3 regions of the Mycobacterium antarcticum genome follow, and region 2 is predicted to be linked to each of the others. Evidence: predicted binding sites of a transcription regulator. Region 2 holds the regulator's gene; each other region holds the start of a gene.
What was found. The regulator LexA, encoded in region 2, represses DNA repair genes until DNA is damaged. The targets are predictions, from matches to a motif close to CGAACANNTGTTCG.
Positions count from the first base shown of each region.

Region 1: a site for LexA is predicted at 3,524-3,537, ahead of cofD (2-phospho-L-lactate transferase). Genes of this name have one in related genera too.
Region 3: a site for LexA is predicted at 3,238-3,251, ahead of QUE68_RS27415 (HNH endonuclease signature motif containing protein). Genes of this name have one in related genera too.

Region 1 covers NZ_AP027291.1:4,476,518-4,480,836, reverse strand. The annotation lists gene manB (mannose-1-phosphate guanylyltransferase) at 1-415, shown strand, start outside; gene QUE68_RS22010 (NUDIX hydrolase) at 397-939, opposite strand; gene QUE68_RS22005 (coenzyme F420-0:L-glutamate ligase) at 936-2,240, opposite strand; gene cofD (2-phospho-L-lactate transferase) at 2,291-3,307, opposite strand; gene QUE68_RS21995 (WhiB family transcriptional regulator) at 3,736-3,999, shown strand; gene QUE68_RS21990 (metallopeptidase family protein) at 4,022-4,319, opposite strand, start outside.
Region 2 covers NZ_AP027291.1:3,562,442-3,566,760, reverse strand. The annotation lists gene QUE68_RS17515 (LGFP repeat-containing protein) at 1-1,888, shown strand, start outside; gene lexA (transcriptional repressor LexA) at 1,909-2,577, opposite strand; gene QUE68_RS17505 (LysM peptidoglycan-binding domain-containing protein) at 2,778-3,236, shown strand; gene nrdR (transcriptional regulator NrdR) at 3,323-3,784, shown strand; gene QUE68_RS17495 (PhzF family phenazine biosynthesis protein) at 3,789-4,319, opposite strand, start outside.
Region 3 covers NZ_AP027291.1:5,643,287-5,647,605, reverse strand. The annotation lists gene QUE68_RS27420 (acyl-CoA dehydrogenase) at 1-1,832, shown strand, start outside; gene QUE68_RS27415 (HNH endonuclease signature motif containing protein) at 1,851-3,233, opposite strand; gene QUE68_RS27410 (NADP-dependent oxidoreductase) at 3,343-4,260, opposite strand; gene QUE68_RS27405 (hypothetical protein) at 4,313-4,319, opposite strand, start outside.

The DNA of each region.
Region 1 (4,319 bases), 910 kb from region 2:
CATGGGCACCCCCGACGACTTCGTCCGCGGTTCCGCGGACCTCGTCCGCGGCATCGCACCGTCACCCGCGCTGAAGGGTCACCGCGGCGAGGAGCTCGTCCACGACGGTGCCGCGGTCGCGCCCGGGGCTCTGCTGATCGGCGGGACCGTGGTGGGTCGCGGGGCAGAGATCGGTCCCGGTGCACGACTGGACGGCGCGGTGATCTTCGACGGAGCGCGGATCGAAGCCGGCTCGGTCATCGAGCGGTCGATCATCGGCTTCGGCGCCCGCATCGGTCCCCGTGCGCTGATCCGCGACGGCGTGATCGGCGACGGCGCGGACATCGGGGCGCGCTGCGAGTTGCTCCGCGGGGCGAGGGTCTGGCCAGGGGTGCGCATCCCCGACGGGGGCATCCGCTACTCGACCGACGTCTGAGCCGCCCGCGCCAGTTGCCTCAACCCGTAGTCCGAATCCTCGGGCAGGGCGTTCAACGGCCACCAGCGCAGGTCCAGCGATTCGTCGCTGATCGCAATCCTGGCGTGCTTGGGAGCGCGGACGGCGAACTGGATGTCGAGGTGATGGGTCGGCAGCCCGAGCGAGCAGGTGAGCGCGTGCACGTGCAGGGCGACGGGCATGTCACCGATGGTCAACCCGCTGATGCCGGACTCCTCCTCGGCCTCCCGCAGGGCGGCCGACGCGATGTCGGCGTCGGGTTCCTCGCAGTGACCGCCGAGTTGTACCCAGCGACCGAGTCGCGGGTGCAGGGTGAGCAACGTGTGTGAGGCGGTGTGGTCGAGGACCAGGGCCGAGGCGGTGACGTGGCCCGGGACGCACGCCCGCTCGCAGGCGTCGGGCCTGGCCAGGACGAACGCCAGCACCGCAAGCCGCAGGGAGTCCTGGTCCGGATCGGTTGGCTGCCAACGGCACAGCGTGTCGACGACCGATGCGTGCACGGTCATCGAATCGTCAAGAGTCCCTCGGTGGGGACGGGGTCGCGGGGCCCCGTCGTCTCCTCCGGGTGTCCGATCGCGATGGCACCCAACGGGTTCCAGTCGGACGGCAGATCCAGCTCCCGCCGCACCAGATCGGGGGCGAAGATCGTGGAGCCGATCCAGCAGCTGCCCACGCCACGGACGGCCAACGCCACCAGGAGGGCCTGCACCGCGGCCCCGGCCGCGACGGTGAACATGGTGGTCTCGGCGGCCGTCCTGGTCGCGTCGGGGTAGGTGTGCGCGCCGTCGGGCACCATGAACGGGATCACCAGCTCGGCCGCGTCGTAGAGGAGCTGGCCACGGGCGATGCGCCGCTCGACGGCGTCGGCGGGGTGGCCGTCACCCAGCAGATCGGCGCGCCACGTGTCCTGCATGGCGTCCAGCAGGCGCACGCGCACCGCGTGGTCGCGGATCCACACGAAGCGCACCGGGCGGGTGTGGTGCGGCGCCGGGGCGGTCAGTGCCTCGGCGACCGAGGCCTCGACGAGGGCCGGGTCCACCGGATCGCCGGTGAACGTGCGGACGGAGCGACGCAGCAGCTGCGCCTGCAGGCGTCCCATGTCGAGGGCCTCTGCGGTGCCCAGCCAGAACAGGTCGTCCTGGCCCGCCCTGACGAGGGCGCGTCCGTTGGAGCCGTCGTCTCGCAAAGTCAGACCACGGACGACGGCCACCGGGATCCCGGTCAACTTCCCCTTCACCAGGTCGGCGGCGGCGGCGATCTCGTCGGCGACGGCGACCTCGGTGACCACGAGCTCGTTGCCGTGGGCGTCGTGGGCTCCGCCGTACCCGTGCAGGACGGCGAGCCCCGAGGCGCCGATGGCGGTGTCGGTCTGGCCGTTGCGCCAGGCGCGTCCCATGGTGTCGGTGACGACGATGCCGACCTCGACACCCAGCAGCGACCGCAACCGGCTGCGGAGGGTCGCGGCGCTGCCATCGGGATCGACTGGGAGCAAGGCTAACTCGGCGGAATCGACGTTCGAACCGTCGACCCCGGCCGCGGCCTGGATGAGGCCGATCGCGTTCTCCGTGATCAGCGTCCGACCCTTGCGGGCCACGACCCGAACGGCCTCGGTGTCGATGAGTTTGCGGCGCAATGTATCCCGTGCCTCGGGATCAGTCGGGGCATCGACGATCCGGCCCTCGCTCTTGGAGAGCACCTTGCTCGTCACCACGACGACGTCGTCATCGCGCAACCATGGCGCGGCTGCGGCGATCGCCGCCGCGACGTCGTCACCGGGCCTGAACTCGGGCAGCCCCGGCACGGGCATGATCTCGACTGAAGCCGCCGCTCCGTGATCGCGCGTGTGGTCTGGACCCGTCACGCGCCGGTCCCGATGCCGCCGAGTTCGATTCCGTGGCGCACCATCTCGGCCGTGGCCTTCGGGTCGGTCATCATCAGCGGAATGGCGCGCACCGCGATGCCGTCGATGGCGGCGGTGTCACCCTCGTCGACCAGCCAGCCGTCCAACAGGCCGGTGCCCGAGCGGGCGCCGAAATGGGCTCCGACGGCCTGCGAGGAGGTCTCGACCCCGATGACCGACAGGCACTCGTCGGCCATCCCGCGCAGCGCCCGTCCGGCGATGATGGGGGAGTAGCCGATCACCGGCGCCGCCGTCGACCGAAGGGCCCCACGGATTCCCGGCACGGCGAGGATCGCGCCGATGCTGACGACCGGGTTCGACGGGGCCATGAACACGACGTCGGCCTCCGCGATGGCGGCGAGGGCGTCCGGCGTCGCGGTGGCCTTGTCGGCGCCCACGAACGCGAAGGCATGCGTGGGGATTTGGGCGCGGTAGCGGACCCACCACTCCTGGAAGTGGATGGCCTTCCTGGCACCCGCGTCGGCGGCCTCGCTCTCGGGATCGGTGACGACGACGTGGGTTTCGCTACGGTCGTCGGTGACGGGCAGCAGTCGGGCGCCCGGTTGCCACCGCGCGCACAGCGCCTCGGTCACCTCGGAGAGGGGGTAGCCGGCTCTGAGCATCTGGCTGCGGACGAGGTGGGTGGCCAGATCGCGGTCGCCCAGACCGAACCAGTCGGGTTGCACGCCGTAGGCGGCGAGTTCCTCCTTCGCGTGCCAGGTTTCGTTCGCATGGCCCCAGCCCCGGCTCGGATCTATACCTCCACCTAAGGTGTACATGCACGTATCGAGGTCGGGACAGATGCGGACGCCGTGCATCCAGGCATCGTCGCCGACGTTCACGACCGCGGTGAGCTCGTGGTCACCCGCCGGCCCCGTTGCCATTCCCGCGAATTGGCCGAGCCCGAGGTACTGCTCGACGCCGAGGAGGAATCGCGCGCCGCCGACGCCGCCCACCAGAACAGTGACCTTCACACCGATCGAGACTAGGCGCACCAGCGCGACGGTGGTCCACGGCGGGGGCCGATTTGGTCACTTTCGCGACACGCCAGATAACCGACGCGCCGACATTAGGTCACGGGATGGTATGAAAACCCGTTCTAACGCTTGACCCCCGCAGCTAACGCGTGTCTAATCACATCAGTGTCATTTCCCGGTTCGCTTCCGGTTCCAGTGCCGCAGACCGAGATTCGATCACTTGTTCGAATTGAGTGACCGCGACGGTTCGCGGTGGGGTTGACAACAGGGAACTCGTAAACCAGGTAAGGAGGCGGAAGATGTCTTATGAGCACGTAGATTTCGATCGTGTCATCCGATTCGACAGTCGGATGCTCGGCTCAGTAGGCAACGAACCGCATACCAATCCCGGGCCGTCGCAGGGTGGCGTAAATGCGCGGCCACAGCTGAGCGTCGTCCCCGACCGCGTCGAGGTGGGCCTGACGCCCGACGACGAACTTTGGCAAGAGAACGCGCTGTGCGCGCAGACCGACCCCGAGGCGTTCTTCCCCGAGAAGGGCGGCTCGACCCGCGAGGCGAAGCGCATCTGCCTCGGCTGCGAAGTGAAGGACGCGTGCCTCGACTACGCCCTCGCTCACGACGAGCGGTTCGGCATCTGGGGCGGTCTGTCGGAGCGGGAGCGGCGCCGGCTCAAGCGCGGCATCATCTGATCCAGGCGTGACCCCGGGCGGGTCAGTCGTCGTCGATCGTCGGGTCGATGACCGACGGTTCGACCCCTAGGTACGTGGCCACCTGGGCCACCAGCACGTCGTGAAGCAGGTCCGACAGATCGATGGTGTCCTTGGCCCGTCGCTCGATTGGCTTGCGGAACAACACGACTCGCGCCCGAGTGGCGTTTCCCCTGACGTCGACACCCGCAGGTATCAGCTTGGCGAGGGCGATCGGACCATCGGCGATCACCTCGGGCGGCCACTGGACGTTCTCCGGATCCTTCGGCGCGATGCGCGGGATCTCGTCGACCGCGACGTCC
Region 2 (4,319 bases):
CGGTCCACTGGGCATCAAGGACGGTGGCGTCTACCCGGTGGGTGCGGGTTTCGGCCAGAACTTCGCCGGCGGCAAGATCTTCTTCACCCCGGACTCCGGCGCGCACGCCATGCGGGGCGCGATCCTCGACGAGTACCAGTCGTTGGGGGGTCCGGGTGACGGGGACCTCGGATTTCCGACCATCGACGAGGGTGACGGCAAGGCACCGGGCAGCCGCAACACCACGTTCAGTGCTGCCGACCGGCCGGTGATCTTCTGGACCCCGGACACCGGCGCGCACGTCGTTCGGGGCGCCATCAACGCCGCGTGGGACCAACTCGGCGGCTCGGCGGGTGTGCTGGGCGTTCCGACGGACGACGAGAGCTATCGCGGTGACGACGTCAGCCAGACGTTCTCTGGCGGACAGCTGACGTGGAATCGGAAGACGAACACCTTCACGACGACGCCCCCGGAGCTGGCGGACCAGCTCGGAGGGCTGCAGGTTCCCGGCGACGTGACCACGGCCATCGCCGCGGCGCGAAGGTCGGCTGGCGGGCCCCTGGGGCCCCTCGGCGCCGCCGACGGCGAGCAGTACGGCATCGGCACCGACGGCGCGGGGCAGAACTATGCCGGTGGGAAGATCTTCTACAGCCCCACGACCGGTGCCAACGTCCTGACCGGACAGGTACTGGCCAAGTACGAGAGCGTGGGCGGACCCGAGGGCGATCTCGGCTTCCCGACGAGCAGCGAAGACGACGGCGGCCTCGCGCCGATGAGCAAGATCGCGAGCTTCGCCGCCGCCGATCGGCCGGTGATCTTCTGGACACCCGACTTCGGAGCCGTCATCGTGCGCGGGGCGATGAACGCCGCGTGGACGAAGCTGGGCGGAGCGACCGGGGAACTCGGCGCGCCGACGGCCGACCAGACCGAGAGCGATGACGTCGTCACGCAGAAGTTCTCCGGTGGCGCCATCTCCTGGAACGGGAAGACCAACGCGTTCACCACCGAGCCGCCCAGTCTGCAATCGCAGCTGCAGGGCCTGGAGGTACCGGGCGGTGCTGCTCCGCAGGCGCAGGGTGCTGCCGACACCCCGTCGGAGGGAGATTCGACGTGGTTCCGCCCGAACTGGTGGTGGCTGCTCGGCATCGTGCCGGTCGTGGTGCTCATCGGGGTGGTGGCGGCGGCCGTCCTGCTCAATCGGCGCAGGCACGACGACCGGGCACCGTTGGACGGCTTCGACGGCGATTATGAGCACGGCGAATACGACGATGATTACGACCACGATCGCGACGACTTCGACTCCGGACCGATCAGCACCGCCAAGTCCGAGGCCGACGAGCGGCGGAGTGGCTGGGCGATGCCCTCCGGCGAGGATGACGACCTTCCCGCCGACGATCGGCATGGCGTGGCCGACGGTTTCGCGGCCGACCTGTCCGCGGATCAGGACGTGATCGACACCGCGCCGACACCGATCGTCACGTCAGGCGAGGAGCGGGAGACGGCGTGGTTCGCCGCCCTCGACGACTCTCACGACCCTCGGGTCGACCAACCCGACGATTACGAGCACACCGAGGTGCAGGCCGAAGTGGTACCCGATCCGGATCCAGAGCTGGAGCCAGAGCTGGAGCCGGAGTTGGAGCCGGATCCTGAGTTGGAGCCGGAGCCGGACAGCGGGCCGCCCAGCGGTCGGCACGCAGCGATCCAGTTCACCGAGCCAGTGGTCGCGGAGACGTCGCTGCGACTGGCGATGGACGACCCCTTCGACGCACCCGCCGGCTATCCGATCAAGGCCGACACCAAGACGGGGCTGTACTGGATGCCCGGAACGGGCCAGTACGACCGCGCCAGGGCCGAAATCTGGTTCGCCAGTGAAGAGTTCGCCTTGACGAACGGCTTCACCAAGGGTTAGCCGGCCGTCGGCCGCGAGTATTAGATCTTGCGGATGACGGTGACGACCTTGCCGAGGATGGCCGCGTCGTTACCGGGGATCGGGTCGAAGGCCGGGTTGTGGGGCATGAGCCACACCTGACCACCGGTGCGCTTGAAGGTCTTCACGGTGGCTTCGCCGTCGATCATCGCGGCGACGATGTCGCCGTTGTCCGCCACGTTCTGCTGGCGGATCACGACCCAGTCGCCGTCGCAGATCGCGGCGTCGACCATCGACTCGCCGACCACCTTCAACAGGAAGAGCGACCCTTCACCGACGAGTTCCTTCGGTAGCGGGAACACGTCTTCGACTGCCTCTTCGGCCAAGATCGGTCCGCCGGCGGCGATGCGCCCGAGCACGGGGACGAAGGTGGGTACGGGCAGGGCGTCGGAGCCTGCGACGTCGGTCGTGACGACCGGCCCCGCCAACCGCGAGGGATCGTCTGCGGACCGCACGTCGACCGCGCGCGGTCGGTTGGCGTCGCGACGCAGGTAGCCCTTGCGTTCCAGCGTGCGGAGTTGGTGCGCGACCGACGACGTCGAGGTCAGGCCCACGGCGTCACCGATCTCGCGGATGCTGGGCGGGTATCCCCGCGTGGTGACCGAGCTCCGGATGACCTCCAGGATGGTGCGCTGACGTTCGGTCAGGACCGTGTCGTTGATGTCACTCATGGCGCCGAATGTAGTCCTACCCGAGGGCAGAATCAAACATGTGTTCGACGCGTGTCGTGCCAATTCTTTGGCCGGGCGGACGTGTCGGTGGGTCGCGATACCGTTTGCAACAGTTCGATCACATGTTCTAGTCATCGAACACCTGAGCGATTAGCATTCGAACACAGGAGCGAACGGACACCATGCGAAAGGCCCGCCAGATGACCATCATCACCCGAGAAGACCCCACCGATCTCGTCGTGCGGCCCATGCGGCCGGTGCGCCGGACGACGTCTGCCGCGAGGCGCGGGCCCCAGCCGCACCGGCCGGCCGGCGCACCGCTGAACTACCGCGGCACCGGAGTGCTGATGTCGCGCGCATCGCACCGGCGCAGGCCGGTGACCCCGCTGGCCACCGTGATGTTGGCGCTCGTCGCCGCGGCCATCACCGTGTGGCTCGGCCTGGTTGCGCAGCTCGGCGGAACCCACGAGTCACCGGCACCCTCCCCGGCGCGGTTGGCCGTGGTTCAGGTGCAGGCAGGCGAATCGCTGGAGCAGCTGGCGCAGAGGATCGCACCGGACGCTGCGGTCGGTGCGATAGTGGCCGAGATCCGCGATCTCAACGAACTGGACTCCGCGGCGGTCGACGCCGGGCAGTCGCTCATCGCGCCGGTGGGTTGATCCGCAGCATGCGCCGTGAAACGCACTGCCGTGCAACGGTACGCTCGTATGCGACCGGAGTAAGAGCACGCGGCGAAGGAGCGGAGATGCACTGTCCGTTCTGCCGTCACCCGGATTCGCGGGTGGTCGACTCCCGGGAAGCCGACGAGGGTCAAGCGATCCGGCGCCGCCGCTCCTGCCCGGAGTGCGGGCGCAGGTTCACCACGGTGGAGACGGCCGTACTCGCCGTGGTGAAGCGCAGTGGCGTCACCGAACCGTTCAGTCGCGAGAAGGTCATCAAGGGCGTTCGCCGGGCGTGCCAGGGGCGCGACGTCGATGACGATGCCTTGAACCTGTTGGCGCAAAAGGTGGAGGATGCCGTTCGGGCCGCCGGGTCACCCGAGGTGCCCAGCAACGAAGTCGGCCTGGCCATCCTGGGCCCCCTCCGTGATCTCGACGAGGTCGCGTACCTCCGCTTCGCATCGGTGTACCGCTCGTTCTCGTCCGCTGCCGACTTCGAACGCGAGATCGAGGCGCTGCGCGCCCATCGCGGCGTGCCGTCTCCCTGACCGATCAGTCGAGCCGACGGACCCCGTCTTCGACGACACGTCCCGCGACGTCGACCCATCCCTCGGCACTCCACGTGGTACGGAGCTCCGAACCCTGGCCCTGGGTGATGACGAGGTCGCGACTCAGCTGTTCGGTGATGCGTACCGCGGCCGCGCCGGTCGCCTCGTCCTCGGGAATGCCGATGTTGTTGGCGAACAGCCGTGACCGAATGGTTCCCGCCGACTCGTCGATCCACGCCCAGACGTAGTGACCGACGTCGGCGTCGAAGTCGTCGGCTCCGGCCGCGAGCACGTCGTCCACCGATGCCAACCGGTGCATCGCGAACTCCGGCGCCCACTTTGCCCTGGCGCTGATCACCGTGACCTCACCATCCGGCCGGTCCTCGTACCTCACCTGGACGACGCCCGCAGGCACCTGCAACGTCTTGACCGGGGTGCCGCGCTGCCTCAGCCACCACGATGCGCCAACGGTCGGATGCCCCGCGAACGGCAGTTCCGTGACGGGCGTGAAGATGTGCGCCGTGGTGGTACCCGC
Region 3 (4,319 bases), 2.1 Mb from region 2:
GTCGCGGTGATGGCTGGGCGCTCTCGGGTGCGAGCCTGCCGGTGCTCGGCCTGATGTCGGCCGCACATCTGGTCGTCGGCGCGGGTTCCCCGGACGGTGAGGTCTGGCTGCACCTCGATCCCGCCGCGCCAGGTGTCACCCGGGAAATGCTGGAGGGTACCGATCTGACTCGCGACGTGGGTGGACTGCGACTCGACGACGTCCTGGTGGTGGCCGGCGACGAGATCGTCGGTGTGGACGCGACCGCGGCCAGGACCATGACGGTGGGGCTGCTCGCGGCCGATGCGGCCGGCGTGATGCGGTGGTGCCGCACGGCGTCGGTCGACTACGCCAAGGTGCGCGAACAGTTCGGGCAGCCCATCGGGATGTTCCAGGCCGTCAAGCACAAGGCCGCGCGGTTGTTCATCGCCGAGGAGTTGGCGTCCGCCGTCGCGGCCGACGCCATCCGCAGCCTCGATCAGGATGCCGATCAGCAACGGGTCGCGGCGGAGACGGCGATCGTCATCGGCCTCGGCCGCGCGGTCGACGCGGTGATGGAGGCGATCACCATTCACGGCGGTATCGCCGTCACCTGGGAGCACGACCTCCACCTGTACTGGCGACGGGCGATCAGCGTTGCGGCACAGGCTGGTTCGGTGCGGTCGGCCGTCCGCCGGCTCGGCGAGGTGGCGCTCGGCACGAAGCGGGACTTCACGATCTCGACCAGTGAGACCGACGACCCCGAGTTCCGCGGATGGGTGGGCGGTGTACTCGACGAGGCGCTCGCGTTACCGCCCGACGAACCGAGTACCGACGATCCGACGAAGGTCTACACCAAGGGGCGCCGCCGCGAATTCCTCGCTGCGGCAGGGCTGGTCGCGGCGCACTGGCCCACACCGTGGGGGCTCGGCGCGACGGCCGCACAGCAGGTGATCATCGCCGAGGAGTACGCCAAGCGGGACCTCGCCCCGGCGAAGGTGTTGGTCGGCGACTGGGCGGTGCCAACGATCCTCGCGCACGGTACGGAGGCGCAGAAGGAACGGTTCGCCGGCCCCACGCTGCGCGGTGACATCATCTGGTGCCAGCTGTTCAGCGAGCCGCAGGCGGGATCGGACCTGGCGAGCCTGAACACCAAGGCCGAGAAGGTCGATGGCGGTTGGACACTGAACGGGCAGAAGGTGTGGACGTCGGATGCGCACCACGCGCACTGGGCGATCTGTCTGGCGCGCACCGAGCCGGACGCCGCGAAGAAGCACCGCGGGCTGAGCTACTTCCTGGTCGACATGCACGCGCCCGGCGTGACCGTGCGACCACTGCGGCAGCCCAGCGGTGACGCGCACTTCAACGAGGTCTTCCTCGACGAGGTCTTCGTGCCCGATGACCTACTACTCGGGCAGCGCGGCGAGGGCTGGGCGCTGACCATGACCACGCTGGGGAGCGAGCGGACGACGATCAGCTCGATGATGACACTCGGTGACGACGACCGCGTGCGCAGGATCATCGACGAGGGTTCGTACTGGGGAGATCGCGCCGACGCCATCGAGGCGCTCGGGGAGATCGTCGCCGAGACGACCGGCGTTGCGGCGCTGAACTATCGGGAATCGGTACGTCAGCTCCACGGCGACCGCCTCAGCCCGGGAACGTCGGTGGTGAAGGCCGCGTCGGCGGAACTCGGTCGCACGACCGCAGCCATCTCCCTGGACCTCATCGGTCCGGGGGCCAGTCTCCGGCACGCACCCGCCGACGTGGTCTCCAACGAGATGTTCGTGCCGGCATTCCTCATCGGCGGGGGCACGGTGGAGATCCAGTTGAACGTGATCGCCGAGCGGATCCTGGGCTTGCCGCGCGGGTAGCCCCGCGCGGACGCGCAGCTACGCCGCGTGCCCGTCGCCTTCGTCACCGTCGTCGTCGGGTGCGAGCAACCGCTGCGGGTGGTGGTGGTAGTTGATGCGGGGTTGGCCGGTGTCGAGTTCGGGGGGTGGGATCCATTCGACGCCGTTGGGTCCGATGGTGACGGTCCAGCCGTGTTCGGCGAGGCGGTTGTCCGCGCCGCAGGCGAGGACTTCTTCGTCGATGTTGGTTTGTCCGTGGTTCTTGGCCCAGCCGTTGACGTGGTGGACCTGGGTGCCGTAGCCGGGGACGGTGCAGCCGGGTTTGGTGCAGCCGCGGTCGCGGGCGTGCAGCACGATGCGATGCGCTGTGGGGGCGATCCGCTTGGACCGCCCGCAGTGCAGCACCTCGGCGGTGTGCTGGTCGAACACCACCAGGTAGTGCATCGCGTGCGACGCCATCCGGATCAGATCCGCCATCGGCAGCAGCGACCCACCGGCGGTCACGCCGCTGCCGGTCGCCTTCTCGAGGTCTTGCACCGTGGTGGACACGATCACCGTGACCGGTAACCCGTTGTGCTGGCCGAGTTCTCCCGAGGACAACGCGGTGCGTCCCAGCGCGACGAACGCGTCGTGCTGGCGCTGGCCGAGGGTGCGGGTGTCGGCGTCGATCTGGGCCTGACTGGGGGTGCCCGAGGTGCACGGTGTGCAGTCATCGGGGTTGCACATGCCCGGGGCGCCCTGTTTGGCGAGGATCGGTTCCCAGGTGGCGCGCGCCTCGGGAGTGAGCCAGCCGGTGATGCGGCTCATCCCGTCGGGCTGCTGCGGACCGAGGTGCACCTGACGTTTGCGGGCGCGGTCGCGGTCATCGGGTTCGGGGCCGTCCTGATCGATCAGGATCGCCAGCCGTGCGCTGGCTCGCCGGAGGTCGTCGGGTCCGAACTTGGTCGCCACCCCCAGCAGGTCGGTCTCGCACTGTTCGCGGGTGGTGGGGTCCACCCAGTGGGGCAGTGTGGTGAAGAAGTCGCTGATCACGGTGACGTGTTCGGGCCCGATCCGTCCCTCGGACTGCGCGACGGCGGTCGGCTCGAACATGGGCGCCAACGGTTCTCCGGTGAACGCGGTGCGGGGGCCCAGTTCGGTGGCCTCGGCGAGGCGGCGGGCGGCGTCGCGGCCCGAGATTCGCAACCGTTGGGTGAGGACGTCCTTCAAGGACTTCGCGCCCAGCGCGGTCGGGGCGGCTTCGCGTTGCAGGCGGGCGATGACCCGGTGTTCGAGGGTGGGCATCGCCCACGGGACGGTCTCCACCTCGCCGAGCAGCTCCAGGAGTTCGGTGTGGGTGAACGCGTCGCAGTCCAGCTCGGCCAGCTCCGCGGCCGCCGCGCGGTAGGCGGCGACCGCGGTGGTGACCCGATCCGAAATCATGACTCGAACACTAGTTCGACCCACCGACAGAACGCCCCGCCGATGTGACCAGTGAAACTGAAGTGACAGAAGAGTTTTCAGGGACTACGACCCGAAATCCCGATCGAACTCAACTGACCTGAATGACGACTTTGCCTCTCGCATGGCCGATTTCGACGGCTGCCACCGCGTCGGCAGCCTCGTCAAGCGGACGGACGTCCTCGACGTGGGGATCGAGCTTGCCGTCGGCCACCAGCGCGGCGACGATCTCGAGGACCCGGTGGGTCCGGTCGCGCTCGACCATGTGGCCACCCAGGTCGGCGACCGCGGAATCACCGGCGCTGATCAGCTTGGTCCGGTCGTCGATGAGGCCGGCCACGGCCTGCAGGGCCTGGCCACCCGCGAGGTCGAGGATCGCGTCGACGCCATCGGGCAGGATCTGCCTGACGCGGTCGTCGACATCGTCCCCGGAGGCGATCAACGTGGCACCGAGCGACTCGACCAGCGCCCGCTTGTCCTCGCTAGCGGTGCCGATGACGTTGATGCCGAAGTCTCTGGCGATCTGGGCGGCGGCGACGCCGACACCGCCTCCGATGCCGTTGATCAGAAGTGTCTGACCTTCTTCGAGGCCCAATTGGGTCACGCCGTCGTATGCGGTGGCCGCAGCCACCGGCAGCGTGGCGGCGTCGGTGAAGGACACGTGAACGGGCTTGTGCGCAGCGGCATTCGCGGTGACGAGGGTGTATTCGGCGTACCCACCGGAACCAGTGGCGACGGAACCGAATACTTCGTCGTTCTCGGAGAAGCCGTCGACGTCCTTGCCGACACCTCGCACCACACCGGAGACCTCGCTGCCGAGCACGGCGGGTAGGTCGCTTTCGCTGGCCGCGCCGAGCATGCCCGAGCGGATCTTCCAGTCGACGGGATTCACGCCCGCGGCGCGCACCTCCACCAACAGTTCGCCCGGCATCGGCGTGGGCATGTCCAGGTCGAGGAATTCTTGGACGTCGGGGCCACCGTTGCTTCTGTATCCGAATGCTTTGACCATCAACGAGTCGTACCCAGAACCGTCCCTCGGCAATCGCAGGTCACGGCGCCGGTCAAGGC